DNA from 3 places in the Mesorhizobium sp. WSM4837 genome. Region 2 is predicted to be linked to each of the others. Evidence: predicted binding sites of a transcription regulator. Region 2 holds the regulator's gene; each other region holds the start of a gene.
The links. Region 2 encodes LexA, which represses DNA repair genes until DNA is damaged. Its sites were predicted from a motif close to TGTTCNNNNTGTGTTCNG; they were not measured.
Positions count from the first base shown of each region.

Region 1 (6,464 bases), on a different contig from region 2:
CGACCGCAAGAGGCATAATCTGGCGCCGGCGCCAGCCGTTGGCTGTCAACCGTTTCTAAATCGCTCGTAAACCGCGCTGGTCCGTGCGATGATCTTTTTTGCGCTGCAGCAACGGCCCGTGCCTTCGCCGGGTGGTGATCCGGCAGGACGGTCAGGACGATAATGCGAATCCATATCGGCTGCGAGATGAGCTTCGACTTTCCGCAGGAAACGCCGCTGATCGCGATGCTCAACGTTCACTATTCCCGCGCGTCCGATCTCGAGCGGCCGGATTTCCTGACTTCGAACCCACCGGTGCCGATCGAGAGCTACCGCGACAGTTTCGGCAATTGGTGCAACCGCCTTGTCGCCCCTCCCGGTCGCTTCACCTTCGGCACGGACGCGGTGATCCGCGATCCCGGAAGTTTTGAGATGGGCGATCTGCTGGCGTGGCAGCACGAGGTGCGCGACCTGCCGTCGGAGACGCTGCTGTTCCTGCTGCCGAGCCGCTATTGCGAGAGCGACGTGCTGGCGAACGAGGCGTGGCGGCTGTTCGGCCACTCACCGCTCGGTATTCCACGCGTGCAGGCGGTCTGCGATTTCGTCCACAACCATATCATCTTCAACTACGGCAACGCGCGGCCGACGCGCACGGCAGCAGAGGCCTATCGTGAGCAAAGCGGCGTTTGCCGCGACTTTGCCCATCTCGCCGTCGCCTTCTGCCGCGCCTTGAATATCCCGACACGCTATTGCACCGGATACATCAGCGACATCGGCTTGCCGAAACCGTGGTCGGACATGGATTTCGCTGCCTGGATGGAGGTCTATCTCGGCGGCCGCTGGCATGCCTTCGATCCGCGCAACAATGCGCCGCGCATCGGCCGCATCCTGATCGCCTCCGGCCGCGACGCAGCCGATGTGCCGCTGACCCATATCTTCGGGCCGGGTATGCTGGCCGGTTTCAAGGTCTGGACTGATGAAATCATCGAACAGGCGTCGGCGCCGCAGTCTTGAACCACAGCATGCTTCGCGCGTTGTGATTGCCGGTGGAGCTTCGGCCGGTGCGCCGTTAAGCTCCAACGCGTCGAGGCTCGGCTGAAGGGAGGAGCGAAGATGAAAATCGACGGCGGGTGCCATTGCGGCGCCATCACTTACGAGGCGGAGGTCGATCCGGACAACACCAGTATTTGTCACTGCATCGATTGCCAGCAGCTGACCGGAACAGCGTTTCGGGTGACCGTGCCGGCGCCGGAGGAGCACTACCGGATCACCAAGGGCACGCCGAAGATCTACATCAAGACCGCAGCGAGCGGCGCCAGGCGCGCCCAGGCCTTTTGCGGCGAATGCGGTACGCACCTCTATGCCACGTCGGTTGGCGACGGGCCGAAAGTCTACGGCATCAGGGTCGGCACGGCGCGGCAGCGCGAACAACTGATCCCGAGAAAACAGATCTGGCACCGCTCGGCGCTGCCTTGGCTGCCGGAGTTCGAAGGCACGATGATCGTCGAGGAGCAGTAGCCTCTCAGTCGTCGCCTTCGACGACCCTTAGCCTCAGCTGGCCGGTCTTGGAGTCGGCGACGCGCGCACCCGCTTCGGTCTTCGCACTGGCCGCCGATCCGGCGTCGCCCTCCGTCGGCTGCGCGCCGAACTCCAGCGCCTCGATCTTTTGGCCGCGCTTGGTCACCTTCGACGTCGAGACGAGAATATCGTCGATATCCTTGGCCGACTGGCCGAAATGGCTCTGCAGCTTGCGCACCCGCTCGTCGAGGCGCGAGACATCCTCCATCAGCCGGATGACTTCGCCCTGGATCAGATGCGCCTGCTCGCGCATGCGGGCGTCCTTGAGAATCGCCTGGATGACCTGGATCGACAGCATCAGCAGCGACGGCGAGACGATGACGATGCGGGCGCGGTGCGCCTTGTGGACAATCCCCTCGAAATTCTCGTGGATCTCGGCGAATACCGATTCCGACGGCACGAACATGAAGGCGGTGTCCTGCGTCTCGCCCTGGATCAGGTATTTGTCGGAAATATCGCGGACATGCACCTCGATGTCACGCCGAAACGCTTGTGCCGCGACCTTCTGCAAATCGACGCCTTCGGCGGCACGGATGGCGTTCCAGGCTTCCAGCGGAAACTTGGCGTCGATGGCGAGTGCGGGCGCGCCATTCGGCATCTTCACCAGGCAGTCAGGCCGGCTGCCGTTCGACAGGGTCGCCTGGAATTCATAGGCGCCGTGCGGCAGGCCGTCGGCGACGATCGCCTCCATGCGCGACTGGCCGAAGGCGCCGCGCGTCTGTTTGTTGGAGAGGATTGCCTGAAGTTGCACGACCTGGCTGGCGAGCGACTGGATGTTGCCTTGCGCTGTATCGATGACCGCCAGCCGCTCCTGCAGTTTGGCGAGGCTTTCATGCGTCGATTTCGTCTGCTCGGTCATGGTCTGGCCGAGACGGCCGGTCATCGCGTCGAGACGCTGGCCGATCGACTGCGTGAGTTCGGCCTGCCGCGCCCCGAACACTTCGGCGATGGCGCCCATGCGGCCCTGCATCTCGGCCTGGCTTGCCAGGATGCCGGCCATCCGCGCCTCGGCGTCGCGGGCGTGGTCGGCGGCTTCCGCGGCAGCCACCGCACGCGCCTTGGCCGAGCGCCAGAGCGCGACGACGAGCGCCACGAACAGGCCCAGGAACAGGACCGCGCCGAATGCCAGCGCGTGGCCGAGCGTGATCGTGGTGGCGCCGAGCCGGGCGATCGGTTCGGACAGGATGGTGGTCAGGTCGTTCATATCGGACAGCATAAATGATTCGGCCTGACGACACAGATCAAAACGTGAACGCCGCTGCAAATGCCCCGGTTGACGCTTTTCGTGCGAGGTCTTAGGTGAGACGCCATGTCGATCAAGCCGCTCATCATCCTTCCCGATCCCGTCCTGCGCCAGGTTTCGAAACCGGTCGAGCGCGTCGACGGCGCCTTGCGCAAACTGGCCGACGATATGCTGGACACGATGTATGATGCGCCGGGCATTGGTCTGGCGGCGATCCAGATCGGCGAACCGCTGCGCATGCTGGTGATCGACCTCGCCAAGGAAGACGAGCCGCCGGCGCCGCATGTCTTCATCAATCCCGAGATTCTTGAGAGCGCCGATCAGCGCTCGGTCTACGAGGAGGGGTGCCTGTCGATCCCGGATTACTATGCCGAGGTCGAGCGCCCTGCCGCCGTGCGGGTGAAATATCTCGATCGCGACGGCAAGCTGCAGGAGATCGAGGCCGAAGGGCTGATGGCGACTTGCCTGCAGCACGAAATCGACCATCTCAACGGCGTTCTGTTCATCGACCACATCTCGAAGCTGAAGCGCGACATGGTGGTGAAGAAGTTCAAGAAGCTCGCCAGGGACAAACCATCAGGCAGCAAGGCGCCGGGCAAGTTAGTGGGATAGGGCGATACTCGCGCAGTTTGATGCTGAACTTTTCGAAGATGTTGGCGGGACAGCGCCCCTCTACCCTGTTCCAGATCAGGAAATGGAGACGCCGATGAGCGACATGCTGATCAGAAATATTCCCGAACCCTTGAAGCGGGAAATCGAGCAGGCGGCGCGTAAGAGCGGCCAGAGCCTGTCGGGCAAGGCGATAGCTCTTCTGCGCGAAGGCATGGTCGCCGAAAGGCAAGCCAGGCTGGAGCCGGGTCTTTCGGCATGGGACGCTATTCGCGCGACTTTCGCTGCTGAAAACGCAATTGGCGATGAATTCGCCAAGATCATGAACGAAATCGAAGCAGAAAGGAAACGCGACTTCGGTCGCCGACCCGCAAAGTTCGCGACTTCGACTGAGCCGACTTAACGGCCAGACGAAGACCGGACCCGGAACAAAATGCCCTTGCGCGTCATCTTCATGGGTACGCCCGAATTCTCGGTGCCGACGCTGCGGGCGATCGCGGATGCCGGACATGAGATTGGAGCCGTCTACACTCAGCCGCCGCGCGCCGCCGGTCGCCGGGGGCTGGAACTGACGCCGTCGCCGGTGCAGCGCGAGGCCGAGCGGCTGGGCCTCGAGGTGCGGACGCCGGTGTCGCTGAAGAACGAGACCGAGCAGCAGGCGTTCCGCGCCTTGCGGGCCGATGTCGCCGTCGTCGTCGCCTATGGCTTGCTGTTGCCCAAACCCATTCTCGAGGCGCCGCGGCTTGGCTGCCTCAATGGTCACGCGTCGCTGTTGCCACGCTGGCGCGGCGCCGCCCCTATCCAGCGCGCCATCATGGCCGGCGATACCGAGACAGGCATGATGGTGATGCGGATGGAAGAGGGCCTGGACACCGGCCCGGTGGCGATGGCCGAAAAATGCGCCATCGGCCCCGATATGACGGCCGACGAACTGCATGATCGGCTGATGCACATTGGCGCCGCGCTGATGGCGGAAGCGCTGGCTCGTCTGGAACGGGATGCCCTGACTTTTACCGCACAGGCGACGGAGGGGGTGACCTATGCCAAAAAGATCGATAAAGCGGAGACGCGCGTGGACTGGACGCGGCCTGCTGGCGAAGTCCACGATCATATTCGCGGCCTGTCGCCCTTTCCCGGCGCATGGTGCGAGATCGAAATTGGCGGCCGCCCGGAGCGGCTGAAACTGCTTCGCTCGATGCTTTCGCAAGGCGCCGGCGAGCCGGGAGGAATTCTCGACGACCGGCTGACGGTCGCCTGCGGGTCAGGCGCGATCAGGTTGGTCGAAGTTCAACGTGCGGGCGGAAAGCCCATTGCCGCGCAGGAATTTCTGCGCGGGGCCAAGCTCGAAAAAGGAATGAAATTCTCATGAGCATGATGTCGATACGCGCGGCGACGCCGCGGGACCGCGAGGCGATCCGCCTGGTCGAGGAACACGCATTCGGCCAGCAGGCGGAGGCCGGCCTGGTCGACGCGCTGGTCAGCGGCGGCGATGCCGTCGTCGAACTGGTGGCGGAAGAAGATGGACAGGTGGTCGGCCATATCCTGTTTTCGCGGCTTTTCGTGCAGAACGGCGGCAAGAGCTTTCCGGCGGTAGCTCTGGCGCCTCTGGCTGTCGAGCCGTCATTCCATGGCACCGGCATCGGCGGTGCGCTGGTCCGCGAGGCGCATATCCGCCTGAAGGACGCCGGCGAGGTGCTGGCGGTGGTGCTTGGCGATCCCGCATATTATGGCCGCTTCGGCTACAGTCACGCGCGCGCCGAAAAATTCGAAAGCGAGTTCCAGGGCGAAGCGCTGCAGGCGCTGGTCTGGGGCGAAGCGCCTGAGACCGGCAAGCTGGTCTACGCTTCGGCTTTCGGCACCGCGCTCGCCGCCTAACCTCATCCTTCTTAGGAATGCCGCGTTTTCGCCTCGACATCGAATATGACGGCAGCCTCTATGCCGGCTGGCAGCGCCAGGCAGACCAGCCTTCGGTGCAGCAGGCGATCGAACAGGCGATCGAGAAATTCTGCGGCGAACAGGTCTCGCTGCGCGGCGCCGGCCGCACCGATGCCGGCGTCCATGCGACCGGTCAGGTGGCGCATGTCGATCTCGTCAGGGCGTGGCCTGATGACAAGGTTCGCGATGCCGTCAACGCCCACCTGCAAACGGCCAAGGCGCGCGTCGCCATCCTCAAGGCGGCTGTGGTGCCGGATAGCTTCGATGCGCGTTTCTCGGCGATCGGCCGCCACTATCTCTACCGCATCGTCAACCGGCGCGCGCCGGCGGCGCTCGACAAGGGCAAGATCTGGTGGGTGCCGAAGCGGCTCGACGCCGAGGCCATGCACGAAGCGGCAAAGGTGCTGCTGGGGCGGCATGATTTCACCACGTTCCGATCGACCCAGTGCCAGGCCGACAACCCGATCCGGACGCTCGACCGGCTGGATGTCAGTCGGCTGGGTGACATGATCGAAGTGCGAGCCTCGGCGCGCTCGTTCCTGCACAATCAGGTGCGCTCGATGGTCGGCTCGCTGAAGCGCGTCGGCGAAGGCGGCTGGACAATTGCCGACCTGAAAGCGGCGCTCGACGCGCGCGACCGTGCAGCCTGTGGCCAGGTGGCGCCGCCCGACGGACTTTTTCTTATCGGTGTGGACTACCCGCAGGCGGCACACGACTGAGTAAAAATCAGTCCTCGTCGTCTTCAACCAATTGTGGGAGTTGGCGCTGCCCCTCATCGCCCTGCTGGGCACTTCTCCCCGTATAGTGCGGGGAGAAGAGGCTGGCCGCAGCCGCAGCATCCTTCTTGCAACGTCTGTGGTTGGCAAAATCGTTGATGAGAGCTGCCCTCTCCCCGTCACTATACGGGGAGAGGATGCCGGCAGGCAGGTGAGGGGCGGCGCCAACGTCAGCAAGCGAAACCACACCGGGAATTCGGACAAATTCACTTGGATGCTTCAAGTGCCGGTTCCGCTCGGCGCAACGATGCCGAGCAGCGCCTGCAGCACGAACAGAACGACCAGCGACGCCACGAACATTCCGGCGAAGACAGCGCTGCCGACAGCCGCGCCCCTGCCGATGG
Region 1 covers NZ_JBVVQE010000065.1:5,902-12,365, reverse strand. The annotation lists gene AC0L3D_RS28460 (transglutaminase-like domain-containing protein) at 163-993, shown strand; gene AC0L3D_RS28455 (GFA family protein) at 1,093-1,497, shown strand; gene AC0L3D_RS28450 (DNA recombination protein RmuC) at 1,502-2,761, opposite strand; gene def (peptide deformylase) at 2,867-3,412, shown strand; gene AC0L3D_RS28440 (hypothetical protein) at 3,507-3,812, shown strand; gene fmt (methionyl-tRNA formyltransferase) at 3,843-4,778, shown strand; gene AC0L3D_RS28430 (GNAT family N-acetyltransferase) at 4,775-5,284, shown strand; gene truA (tRNA pseudouridine(38-40) synthase TruA) at 5,302-6,063, shown strand; gene AC0L3D_RS28420 (hypothetical protein) at 6,340-6,464, opposite strand, start outside.
Region 1: a site for LexA is predicted at 2,795-2,812, ahead of AC0L3D_RS28450 (DNA recombination protein RmuC). Genes of this name have one in related genera too.

Region 2 (6,464 bases):
CCGGATTGATCCCCTCGCCCACCGGCGACGGACAGATCCTGTTCAGGATTGCCGAAGTGTTCGAGCCTGCCGGAGCCGACGCCAGCTCGGTGCCGGACGACGAGCAGAAATCGTTCACCGCCGGCATGTCCGACGACCTGCTCGACCAGTTGGTGGCGCAGCTGCAGACGCAATATGACGTTCGCATCGACCAAACCGCCGTTGCCCAAGCCCTGACCAGATGAGCGCGCTCAAGACCCATATCGCCAAGGTCGCCGCTGGTAGCTCCCTTTCCTTCGAGGAAGCGCGCGATGCCTTCGACATCATCATGTCGGGCGACGCTACGCCCGGCCAGATCGGCGGCTTCCTGATGGCGCTGCGCGTGCGCGGCGAGACTGTGAGCGAGATTTCCGGCGCCGTCGCCACCATGCGCGCCAAGATGCTGCGCGTCGACGCGCCGGCTGGCGCCATCGACATCGTCGGCACCGGCGGCGACAATTCGCACAGCGTCAACATCTCGACCGCATCCGCGTTCGTCATCGCCGCCTGCGGCGTGCCGGTGGCCAAGCACGGCAATCGCGGACTGTCCTCGCAGACCGGCGCCGCCGACGTGCTGACCGCGCTTGGCGTCAAGCTCGACATCCCGCCGGAAACGATCGGCCGCTGCATCCACGACGCAGGCGTCGGCTTCATGTTCGCACCGGCGCATCATCCGGCGATGAAGCATGTCGGCCCGATCCGCGCCGAGCTCGGCACCCGCACAATCTTCAACCTGCTTGGCCCGCTCTCCAATCCGGCTGGTGTCGTCAGGCAGATGGTTGGCGTCTTCTTGCCGGAATGGATCATGCCGGTGGCCGAGACGTTGAAGGCACTGGGCGCCGACCACGCCTGGGTCGCCCATGGCGACGGCTATGACGAGATCACCACCACCGGCGAAACCCAAGTCGCCGAACTGGTCGGCGGCGAGATCCGCAGCTTTACGCTGACCCCGGAAGCGGTCGGGCTGAAGCGGCATACCAAGGACGAATTGCGCGGCGGCGATGCCGCCTACAACGCCCAGGCGCTGCGCGACATGCTGGGCGGCGCTGCCGGTGCCTTTCGCGATACGGTGCTGATGAACGCCGGCGCCGGACTGGTGGTGGCGGGAAAGGCGACGACGCTTGCCGATGGCATGGCGACGGCGGCGCAAGCCATCGACAGCGGCCGGGCGCTAAAGGTGCTTGACCGGCTGGTCGAGATTTCGAACGGATAGCGCCGTGTCTGATATCCTGCGCAAGATCGAAGCCTACAAGCGCGACGAGATCGCGGCGGCGAAGGCGCGGGTGCCGCTTGCCCAAATCAAGGCGCGGGCAAAGGATGCCGACGCACCACGCGGCTTTCTCTCGGCCCTTGAAGCCAAACGCAAATCCGGCAGTTTCGCGCTGATCGCCGAGATCAAGAAGGCGAGCCCGTCCAAGGGCCTGATCCGCGCCGATTTCGATCCGCCGGCGCTGGCCACGGCCTATGCCAAAGGTGGGGCTGCCTGCCTCTCGGTGCTGACCGATGCGCCGTCTTTCCAGGGGGCGCCTGAATTCCTCACCGATGCGCGCAGCGCCGTGACATTGCCGGCTTTGCGCAAGGATTTTCTGTTCGAGCCCTATCAGGTGTTCGAGGCCCGTGCGTGGGGCGCGGACGCCATCCTGATCATCATGGCGAGCGTCGATGACGCCGTGGCCAGGGAACTCGAAACGACGGCGTTCGAGCTCGGCATGGACGCGCTGGTCGAGGTGCATGACGAGGCCGAGACGGAACGCGCGCTGAAACTGTCGTCGCGGCTGATCGGCATCAACAACCGCAATCTGCGGACGTTCGAAACCAGCATCGAGACATCGGAGCGGCTCGCGGCGATGGTGCCGGCCGACCGGCTGCTGGTCAGCGAGAGCGGTATTTTCTCGCACCAGGACTGCCGCAGGCTGGAACGGAGCGACATTGGCACTTTCCTCGTCGGCGAGAGCCTGATGCGGCAACAGGACGTGGCCACTGCGACGCACCTGCTTTTGACGGGCAAGGCGCCCGCCAATGCATCTGCCCGAAAATCGCAATCGATGTTCGGAGAGCATGATGCATAAATACAAAGCGTCAGAGTGTAGTTTGTGCGTCCAAACGGACGCACGTCGCTCCAGGGTGACCTGACGATGTCGGCCGCCCTCACCCATCTTGGCGCGGAAGGCGAAGCCAATATGGTCGATGTCGGCGACAAGGCGGAGACGACCCGCACGGCAATCGCCGAAGGTCTTGTCTCGATGCGGCCCGAAACGCTGAAAATGATTCTCGACGGCGATGCCAAGAAGGGCGACGTGCTGGGCACGGCGCGCATCGCCGGCATCATGGCGGCCAAGAGGACGCATGAGCTGATCCCGCTCTGCCATCCGCTGCTGTTGACCAAGATATCGGTAGACATCGAACCTGACGCGAAGCTGCCCGGCCTGAAGGTCACGGCGCTGGCCCGTGTCACCGGCAAGACCGGCGTCGAGATGGAAGCGCTGACCGCCGTCTCGGTCGCCTGCCTGACCATCTATGATATGGCCAAGGCGGTCGATCGCGGCATGGCGATCTCCGGCATCAGGCTGGTGGAAAAGACCGGCGGCAAATCCGGCGACTACAAGGCGGATGCCCAGGGGGCAGGCCAATAATGGCGCTGCTTGCGGTCGCCGAGGCGCTCGAGCACCTGCTTGCGGATGCTGCGCCCTTGCCGGCTGAAAGCGTCGCCCTGATGGATGCCGCCGACCGCGTGCTGGCGGAGCCGCTCATGGCGCTCCGCACCCAGCCGCCATTCAACGCGTCGGCCATGGACGGCTATGCCGTGCGGGCCGACGATGTCGCGTCCGTGCCCGCGAGACTTTCGGTGATCGGCATGGCGCCGGCCGGACGAGGCTTTGCCGGAACAGTCGGCGCGGCGCAGGCCGTGCGCATCTTCACCGGCGCGCCGCTTCCCGGAGGCGCCGACACCATCGTCATCCAGGAGAATGTCCGCGACCTCGGCGGCGGCATGGTCGAAGTGACCGCGCCGACGGTTGAAGGCCGCAACATCCGCCGCCTCGGGCTCGATTTCTTGCAGGGCGACATGCTGCTGGAGAAGGGCCGCCTGCTTGATCCCGCGGCATTGTCGCTGGCGGCGTCGGCCAACCACCAGCAGGTCCGCGTGGTGAAACGGCCGCTGGTCGCCATCATCGCCACCGGCGACGAATTGCTGCCGCCGGGCAGCGACCTTGGCCCCGACCAGATCATCTCCTCCAATGCCTATGGCGTCGCCGCCGCGGCCCGCTCGGTCGGCGCCTGCGCACTCGATCTCGGCATCGCCCCCGACCGCAAGGAGGCGATCGCCGCGCTGGTGAAAAAAGCCGTCGCCGCAGGCGCGGACGTCATCGTTACGCTGGGCGGCGCCTCGGTCGGCGACCACGACCTCGTCCATGACGTGCTGACCGGCGAAGGCATGGCGCTCGATTTCTGGAAAATCGCCATGCGGCCCGGCAAGCCACTGATGTTCGGGCGGCTGGGCGCCATCCGCTGCATCGGCCTGCCTGGCAATCCGGTGGCCAGCCTGGTCGGCACGCAGCTCTTTCTGAAGCCGCTGCTGGCGCGGCTCGGCGGCCGCGCGTTCCGCCAGGACATGCGTCAGGCGCGGCTCGGCGCCGCCATGCCGGCCAACGATCTCAGGCAGGACTATGTACGCGCGGTGGTGAAGGAAGAAGCTGGCACGCTTGAGGCAACGCCGTTCAGTGTCCAGGATTCCTCGATGCTCAGAATGCTGGCCGACGCCAACGGACTGGTCGTGCGCGAGCCATTCGCTCCCGCGGCCGCAGCGGGCGCCGCCTGCAGCGTGCTGATGCTACGCTGAACAAAACGTCAACACATTCATTAAACTTTAAATGGTTGCGGAACACAACTGGAACAGATAGTGTTTGTTCTGGGTTTGTTTTTCTGATTCTGTTGGGGGTCGCGATGCTGACACGCAAACAACATGAACTGCTGATGTTCATTCACGAGCGGCTGAAGGAAAGCGGCATTCCGCCCTCGTTCGACGAGATGAAGGAAGCGCTCGACCTCGCCTCCAAATCGGGGATCCACCGGCTGATCACGGCGCTGGAGGAACGCGGTTTCATTCGCCGCCTGCCCAACCGCGCCCGCGCGCTGGAGGTGCTGCGCCTGCCCGATTCAATCGCGCCGGGCCTCAATGCGGCGCGCAAATTCTCGCCGAGCGTCATTCAAGGCTCCCTTGGGCAGGGCGGCCTCGGACGCCAGATCAAGCCGGCGCCTTCGCGCATGCGTGCGGCCGGCAATGACGACGACGTCGCTGCCACCGTTTCCATACCGGTGATGGGCCGCATCGCTGCCGGTGTGCCGATCGACGCCATCCAGCACCAGACGCATTCGATCTCGGTGCCACCGGACATGATCACCGGCGGCACGCACTACGCGCTGGAGGTCAAGGGTGATTCGATGATCGAGGCCGGCATCTTCGACGGCGACACGGTCATCATCCGCAACGCCGACACCGCCCAGCCTGGCGAGATCATTGTCGCTCTGGTCGACGAGGAGGAAGCGACGCTGAAGCGATTTCGCCGCAAAGGTGCCTCTATCGCACTGGAAGCCGCCAATCCGGCCTACGAGACGCGCATCTTCGGGCCGGACCGGGTCAAGGTGCAGGGCAAGCTCGTCGGATTGATCCGGCGTTACTGAACGGCGGGCTTCCTGGGTTTCTCGGCCCTGCGGTATGGCGGCAGGCCCCTCGCCTCGCGCGAAAATCGCCGCTGCTCATGCCAGGGCCTATATGGCTGTCTGACGGCAAAACGGATTTCTGCGCGCGTCGTCGCCGATAGCGGATCGAAGAAGACGGCGGCACTGCCCATGCGAGCGAGCTGCCGTTTGGTGACGACGAGAACCAGCGGGTTGCGGCAGGGTTTGTAATAGGCTGTGGCATCGTCGATGACGATCAAATCCGCAAAGGCACAGGCCGGCCGCGCGGTTTCACGGTTGTCGGCGAGCGCGATGAGCGCGCCGGACGGATGCCGGGCCAGGCACAGGCCGGCAGTGCAGGTGAAAGGCGCTCCCGGCGGCAGGTCGGCCGGATCGGCGATGTCGAACCGCACATCTCCTTTTTCGAATGTCTCCGGCTCGACGATCGTTGTTGAAACCAGCGCATGTTTCCAGTTGTCGGTGGTGAATTCGTTCGAACGCACCCGGTTGACGGCAAGTTCGCCGCCGCCGATCGGCAGTGCCACCAGATGCGCATCCTCCGAGATCAGCACGTCGGGGGTGCGCGTCTCGGAAATCGTCAGCAGGCCGGCGAGCGCAAAGGGAAGTGCCGCAACCCGCAGCCACGTCGTGGCCATCGTGGCGATGACCAGGGCGACCGTCACCAGCAGAACCGATTGCAACGAAATCAGGCCGACTGCATCGACCGGCGAACGCTCCGAGATCCATCCCGAAATTGCAATCATCGCCGTCAGGCCCTTGCCCATCATGTAGAGGAAAGGGCCGTCGAGGCCGAAAGGCATTGCCAAGGCGCTGAGGACGGCCAGGAACATGACGATCGTGACGATCGGCATGACCGCCAGATTGGCGAACAGGCTGAGCGGCGAGACGCGCTGGAAGTGCCAGATGGCGAAGAGCGCGGTGGCGCTGCCGGCAATGATGGAGGTCATTGCGATGGTGCCTGCCCCAGCGACGAGCTTGCGCGTGACGAAAGCGGCCGGTGACCGTCGCTGTCGCGGCGCCTTGGCCTTGTCGGCACGAAAGTCGGACCAACTGGCATAGGCGCCCACGAGAGCCGCAGTCGCAGCGAAGGACATCTGGAAGCTTGGGCCGACCACCTCGTGCGGCGACACGACGATGACGGCGATGGCCGAAATCGCCAGGTTGCGCATGGTGAGTGCCGCCCGGTCGAACAGCACGGCGACAAGCATTACCGCCAGCATGATGAAGCTGCGTTCAGCCGCGACCACGATACCGGAGAAAATCAGATAGGCAGCGATGGAGACGAGTGCGGCAGCAGCCGCATATTTCTTGACCGGCCGGCGCGACGAAAAGTCGGGAAACAGCGCAAAGGCGCTGCGCAGCAATCCCATGACGGTGCCGGCGACAAGCGCCATGTGCAGGCCGGAAATGGAGATGATGTGGTAGATGCCGGTGCGCCGCATCGATTCGTTTATCTCTTCGGGGATGCCGGCACGCACGCCGACGATCAGCGCAGCGGCAATCTCCCCCTCGGCACCACCGATGCTGTCCCTGATATGGTCGGCGATGGTTTCGCGCGCCTTCTCGATCGACGAAGAAAGGCGTGCGGTTAACGGTGCATCTTCGGAGACGACGATCTTTGGACTGCCGAGGAAAAAGCCACTGGCACCGATACCGGCGAAATAGCTGTCAAAGGAAAAGTCAAAGCTGTCCGGTCTGACCGGGCCAGTCGGAGGCAGAAGCCTCACATAGCCGGTTGCCACCGAGCC
Region 2 covers NZ_JBVVQE010000025.1:74,226-80,689, forward strand. The annotation lists gene AC0L3D_RS16850 (peptidyl-prolyl cis-trans isomerase) at 1-224, shown strand, start outside; gene trpD (anthranilate phosphoribosyltransferase) at 221-1,231, shown strand; gene trpC (indole-3-glycerol phosphate synthase TrpC) at 1,236-2,087, shown strand; gene moaC (cyclic pyranopterin monophosphate synthase MoaC) at 2,154-2,651, shown strand; gene AC0L3D_RS16870 (molybdopterin molybdotransferase MoeA) at 2,651-3,856, shown strand; gene lexA (transcriptional repressor LexA) at 3,961-4,698, shown strand; gene AC0L3D_RS16880 (ComEC/Rec2 family competence protein) at 4,692-6,464, opposite strand, start outside.

Region 3 (6,464 bases), on a different contig from region 2:
CCGCGCCGACCAGCGTCTCAGCCGGCAAAACGGCGCGCATCGCCGCGATCCCGGCCGCGCCGAGCACGCTGGCCGGGAAGAATTTCAGCGCCGAGGCGCCGAGCCGGATGGCTTGGAAGGCTTCGGTCGGCGTGAATACGCCCGGCATCGTCACCATCCCGTAATTCATGGCGCGACCCATGACCTCCGTATCGATGTTGGGGCTGACCAGCAGCCGCCCGCCGGCCTTGTTCAGTCCGTCGACATCGGCTGCGGTCAACACAGTCCCCGCGCCGACCAATGCCGTCGCCGGCAGCGCCTCAACAATTCTCGCGATGGAGACAAACGGATCCGGCGAATTGAGCGGCACTTCGATCGCTTCGATGCCGGCCTCGAAGATCGCCCGGCCGACGGCCACCGCCTCGTCCGGCTTGAGGCCGCGCAGGATGGCGACAAGCCCGCGCTCGAGCTTCGGAAACGATGCGGTCTCGGTCATGCGGCAACTCCGCTTCCAGTAATCATGCCATTTTTGCGCGCCGCCTCGATGAGACCGGCACGCACCGCCTCGTCGGCATCGACGGCTCTCACCGCAAGCCCGGCAAGACCGAGCGCCTCAGTGTAGAGGGTGCCGAGCGCGCCGGATGCGACCAGCACGATCGACGCCGCGCCTTTTCGATAGCGGCGGCTGGCCGAGGCGATCTCGCCGCCGATCAGCAGGCCGGACAGGCAGGCAGCGGCATCGTCGGGTTTCAGGTTCTGCAAAAGGCCCGCAGCGCGGATCGAGAACAGCCTCGATGTGACATCGCCGCCCTCGGCCAGCGCGATCTCGCACCAGCGCTGGAAAAACGGGTTGCCTGGTGCAACCGGCTTGGGCTGCTCGCCCAGCGAATGGCGCAGGATCGAATGCGCCGCCAGCACCGAAAACAGCTCGCCGGTCGGCCAGGTGCCAAAACCGGCAACGGCGCCGTCCTCGACCAGCACCCATTTGGAGTGGGTGCCGGGCATGCAGACGAGATGGCGGCTTGTTGCCGGCAAACCGGCGCCGGCAAGCTGCGTTTCCTCGCCGCGCATGACGTCGGGCGCGTCGGCCTGGCGCTGGGCAAGGCCCGGCACAATGCGGATGTCGCGGCGCTGGCCGGGAACGCGCGCAGCACCGGCAAGGATGGCGCCGATCGGCGCCGGCACGCTGACATAGGGCGCCTCCAGCCAGCCCTGGCGCGAGCCGGCCATGCCGCAGATGATCACGGGCATCGTTTCCGGCGCGCCCATCGCCGCCAGATGTCCTTCGAGGATGGTCGAAAACCCGGCCGCCTGCGCGGTGATCAGCCCGTCGTCGCCGCGACGCTCGGCAAGGACGTTTCCGGCCTCATCGACCAGCCAGACCCTGAGACGGGTGGTGCCCCAGTCGACGGCGGCCACAGAAGGCACGTTGCTCGCTGAGTTCACAGGAAGCCCCCATCGACGATCAGCATCTGTGCGGTCAGCATGCGCGAAGCGTCCGACGCCAGGAACAGCACCGTGCCGACGATGTCTTCCGGCTGCATCACCTGCTTGATGCATTGCTTGGCCACGTGGGCGGCGAGCGCCTGTTCGGTGACCCAGAGCTGCTTCTGCCGCTCGGTGATCACCCAGCCGGGTGCGATCGCATTGACGCGAATGCCGTCGGCGCCGAGCTTGCCGGCAAGCCCCTTGGTCAGGCCGACGATCCCGGCCTTGGCGGCGGTATAGGCCGGCATGTCGGGGTGATTGATCAGGAACGACGTCGACGTGAAGTTGATGATCGAGCCGCCGCCGGCGCGCTTCATGCCCGGCGCCACCGCCTGTGCGGAGAAGAAATGCGGGCGCAGGTTGACCGCCTGGTTGTTGTCCCAGAACTCCACGGTGACGTCTTCCACCGCGTGGCGATCGTCAAGTGCTGCATTGTTGACCAGCACGGTGACGTCGCCATGCGCCTCTGCCGCCCTGGCGGCCGAAGCCCGCAGCGCCTCGACGTCGCGTATGTCGGTCTTGAGATAGAGGGGGCGGCGGCCGAGATCCTTTTCGATGCGGTCGGCCAGCGCCAGGCTCGGGCCGTCGGCGATGTCGATGAAGGCGACCTTTGCCCCCTGGCGGGCAAAACCCTCGGTCAGCGCCGCGCCAATTCCGGAGCCGCCGCCGGTAATCAGCACCGAAGCGCCCTCAAGGTCGGCAAAGCGCGCCGATGGCATCATTTTTTTCTCCCTGCGCATGACCCCGAAAATCGATTTCGATTTTCGGAAGGATCATGCGCAAATCAAAGTGCTACAGCGTCGTTTGCGCATCCAAAAGGACGCGCGGCGCCGTAGGCTCGGTCGGCGCGCATCCTAGCCAGACCGGTCGGGGGAGCAAGGGAGAAAACGCAAATTCGCGGGCTTGTGTCTGACAAGTCGCTCGTCAGATCGCCTTGAGCGCAAGGTGCCACGGAGCGAATTTCTGGGATAGCCGAGCGTGGCATCGAAACCAACCGGCCCGCCGAACAGGAATCGTTGCTGCCGGCGCAGCCGAACTGGGCAAGGCGCTCCGCCTGCGCCTCAGCTACGCCCAGCAGGCAATCCTCAAAATGTCGCGATTGGCAGATGACCGGGGAGGTTGTAAGGGCAAGCAGCCCATCCGATCCGCCGGAGATCCGCCATGCCTCTGAAAATCGCTGTCCAGATGGACCACATCTCCACCGTCTCGATTGCCGGCGACACGTCGTTTGCGCTGTCGCTGGAAGCGCAGCGGCGCGGCCACCAGCTGTTCCATTATACGCCCGACCGGCTGTCGCTGCGCGACGGCAAGGTGTTTGCCGGCGTCGAGGAAATGCAGGTCCGCGACGAGAAGGGCAGTCACTATTCGCTCGGCGAGAAAGTGCGCACCGACCTGTCGGAGATGGACGTCCTCCTGCTCAGGCAGGACCCGCCTTTCGACATGAACTACATCACCACGACGCATATGCTCGAGCGCATCCATCCCAGGACGCTGGTGGTCAACGACCCGGCCTGGGTGCGCAACAGCCCGGAAAAGATCTTCGTCACCGAGTTTCCCGACCTGATGCCGGAAACGCTGATCACCAAGGACAGCCAAGAGGTTGCCGCCTTCCGCAAGGAATTCGGCGACATCATCGTCAAGCCGCTCTACGGCAATGGCGGCGCCGGCATCTTCCACCTTCACGAGGCCGATCGCAACCTCGCCTCGCTGCTCGAAATGTTCGGCCAGATGTTCCGCGAGCCCTACATCGTTCAGCGTTATCTGAAGGAGGTGCGAGCCGGCGACAAGCGCATCATCCTGATCGACGGCGAGCCGGTCGGCGCCATCAACCGGGTGCCGGCCGAGACTGATTCACGCTCCAACATGCATGTCGGCGGCCGCGCCGAAAAAACGGAACTAACGGAGCGCGAACGCGAGATCTGCGCCCGCATCGGCCCGTCGCTGAAAGAGCGCGGTTTCATCCTCGTCGGCATCGACGTGATCGGCGACTACATGACCGAGATCAACGTGACGTCGCCGACCGGCGTGCGCGAGGTAAAACGCTTCGGCGGCGCCGATATCGCCAGCCTGTTCTGGGATGCGGTTGAGGACAAGCGCAAGTAGCACCCATGCTTGCCGGAACAGCGGTTTTCCGATCCGTAGCCGATGCGACGCCATCAAGGCACCACGTTCGATTGTTCCCGTAATGTTCTTGCCTTTGCCCAAAATCTGTGGTTGTCTCAGATGACGCCGTTCGCGGCATGATCGCATGGGCTTCGGGCGGGCCCATGTCCGGGGGCAGAAAAGATGGTTGCGCGGGTCCGTACGGTCGCTTTCCAGGGCATCGAGGCCGTGCCGGTCGACGTGCAGGTGATGATCGCGCCCGGCAAGGTCAACATGCACATCGTCGGCCTCGGCGACAAGGCGGTGGCCGAAAGCCGGGAGCGGGTGCAGGCGGCGCTGCACGCATCGGGCCTGTCGATGCCGTCGAAGAAGGTCACCGTCAATCTGGCGCCCGCCGATCTGCCCAAGGAAGGCAGCCATTACGATTTGCCGATCGCGCTTGGCCTGATGGCGGCGCTTGGCGCCATTCCAGGCGACATGCTGGCCGGCTATGTCGTGCTTGGCGAACTGTCGCTCGACGGCACCATCGCCGCGGTGGCCGGCGCGCTGCCGGCGGCGATCGGCGCCAATGCCGAAGGCAAGGGCCTGATCTGTCCTTTCGCCTGCGGTCCGGAAGCGGCGTGGGCCGGCAAGGATTTCGACATTCTGGCGCCGCGCAGCCTGATCGCCATCGCCAATCATTTTCGCGGCACGCAGGTGCTGTCGCGGCCGGAGGCCGGCATCCATGCCTCGGCGCGCGACCTGCCGGATCTTGCCGACATCAAGGGCCAGGAGACCGCCAAGCGGGCACTCGAAGTGGCGGCGGCCGGCGGCCATAACATGCTGATGATCGGTCCGCCAGGATCGGGAAAATCGATGCTGGCGCAGCGGCTGCCGTCGATCCTGCCGCCGCTGGCGCCGCGGGAATTGCTCGAAGTCTCGATGATCGCCTCGGTGGCAGGCGAGCTTGGCGAAGGCAAGCTGACCGACCGGCGGCCGTTCCGCGCGCCGCACCATTCGGCCTCGATGGCGGCGCTGGTCGGCGGCGGCCTGCGCGTGCGGCCGGGCGAGGCCTCGCTGGCCCATCACGGCGTGCTGTTCCTCGACGAGTTTCCCGAATTCTCGCCGCAGGCGCTAGATGCGCTGCGCCAGCCGCTGGAGACCGGCGACTGCATGATCGCCCGCGCCAATCATCGCGTCACCTATCCGGCGCGCATCCAACTGGTCGCGGCGATGAACCCGTGCCGCTGCGGCATGGCTGGCGAGCCGGGCTATCGCTGCCTGCGCGGCGATCGTTGCCGCACCGACTACCAAGCGCGCATTTCCGGCCCGCTGCTCGACCGCATCGATCTCCGGATCGAGGTGCCGGCGGTCTCGGCCAGCGATCTGATCCGACCGGACCGGGCGGAGAAGAGTGCCGATGTGGCGCTGCGCGTGGCCCGCGCCCGGACAACCCAGCGCGAACGTTTCGAGCGGCTCGGCGCGACCTCCGTCACCACTAACGCGCACTGCTCACCCTCTGTTATCGAGGAGATCGCGATGCCGGATGCATCAGGCCTGTCGCTGCTCAGGGATGCCAGCGAAAAGCTTGGCTTTTCAGCGCGGGCCTATCACCGGGTGCTGAAGGTGGCGCGGACGCTGGCCGATCTCGAGGCCAGCGAGACGGTCGGCCGCATCCATCTGGCCGAGGCGATTTCGTACCGCATGAGTTCGGAGCGAATGGCGCAGGCGGCGTGACGTTCCCCTCCCGCTTGAGGGAGGGTGACCGGCCCGGCCCGCAGGAGCTCGACAGTCTGACGCTACGCAGCCTGATCGCGATCGCCAGTCAATTCGGCGGCAGCTACTTAACCGGAATCATGAGATGTGCGTAGGGAGTGCCCGCCCACATCACATATGGCCTGGACGTGTCAGGCTTGGGGTCAGCCGGATAGCCCTGCATCATGTCCATTGCGTTGACGATCATCACGTGCGGTCCGGTCTCCACCCAATTGTTGCCTTCCTCGGGCTTCGTCGCATAAGGATCGGTGTTGCTGCCATCGGTGCCGCCTGCCAGCATATACATGAAGCCGACCTTGCCCTTGGGCGGTTCCTTTTTTCCAATCCACGCCATCGCCCATTCCATCGCGTTGGCATCTCCACACATTGGATCCGGGCCAGGTGTGGCCGGGTTGTCCGGCATGCACCAGAAGCCGTTTGTGCCCTCGCGCAGTGTGCGCATTGCACCCTTCTCATCCATAGCGTGGATCGCAGCGCCGCTTGCTACAGCGGGGGGTGCGGCGGATTCAGCGCTCTTGATCATCGCAGCGTCATCGGCGGCTGCGCCTTGCATCGCAACCAAACTGCCCGCCGCCACAAGGGCAGCGACCATCAGAAGCCGTTTCATGGCCGTTCTCCGGTTTTGAGTTGATCTTGTGCATGATGTCGGACGCACGGCCTCCCAGAGCCGTTTGTCGGTGATTAAATCGTAGCAGATCGCGTGCACCGGGACAACGACGTGTTCGTAATTGCTAATATCTGTCGGGTTATACTAAAACTCTGTACGCGCTATCGAGGGGCCTTCCTTCGCCTTCAGCTCGAGCCGCCGCGCGTGCAGCACCGGCTCGGTGTAGCCGTTGGGCTGGACCCGGCCCTTGAAGACGAGGTCGCAGGCGGCCAGGAAGGCAATCGACTTGTCGAAGTCAGGGGCCATCGGCCGGTAGAGCGGATCGCCTGCGTTCTGGCGGTCGACGACGCCGGCCATGCGCTTCATCGTCTCCATCACCTGGTCTGAGGTGCACACGCCGTGATGCAGCCAGTTGGCGATGTGCTGCGAGGAGATGCGCAGCGTCGCGCGGTCCTCCATCAGGCCTATGTCATTGATGTCAGGCACTTTCGAGCAGCCGACGCCCTGGTCGATCCAACGCACGACATAGCCC
Region 3 covers NZ_JBVVQE010000014.1:40,730-47,193, reverse strand. The annotation lists gene AC0L3D_RS10665 (2-dehydro-3-deoxy-6-phosphogalactonate aldolase) at 1-475, opposite strand, end outside; gene AC0L3D_RS10660 (2-dehydro-3-deoxygalactonokinase) at 472-1,425, opposite strand; gene AC0L3D_RS10655 (SDR family NAD(P)-dependent oxidoreductase) at 1,422-2,189, opposite strand; gene gshB (glutathione synthase) at 2,629-3,570, shown strand; gene AC0L3D_RS10645 (YifB family Mg chelatase-like AAA ATPase) at 3,754-5,286, shown strand; gene AC0L3D_RS10640 (hypothetical protein) at 5,390-5,932, opposite strand; gene AC0L3D_RS10635 (malate synthase G) at 6,077-6,464, opposite strand, start outside.
Region 3: a site for LexA is predicted at 3,643-3,660, ahead of AC0L3D_RS10645 (YifB family Mg chelatase-like AAA ATPase). Genes of this name have one in related genera too.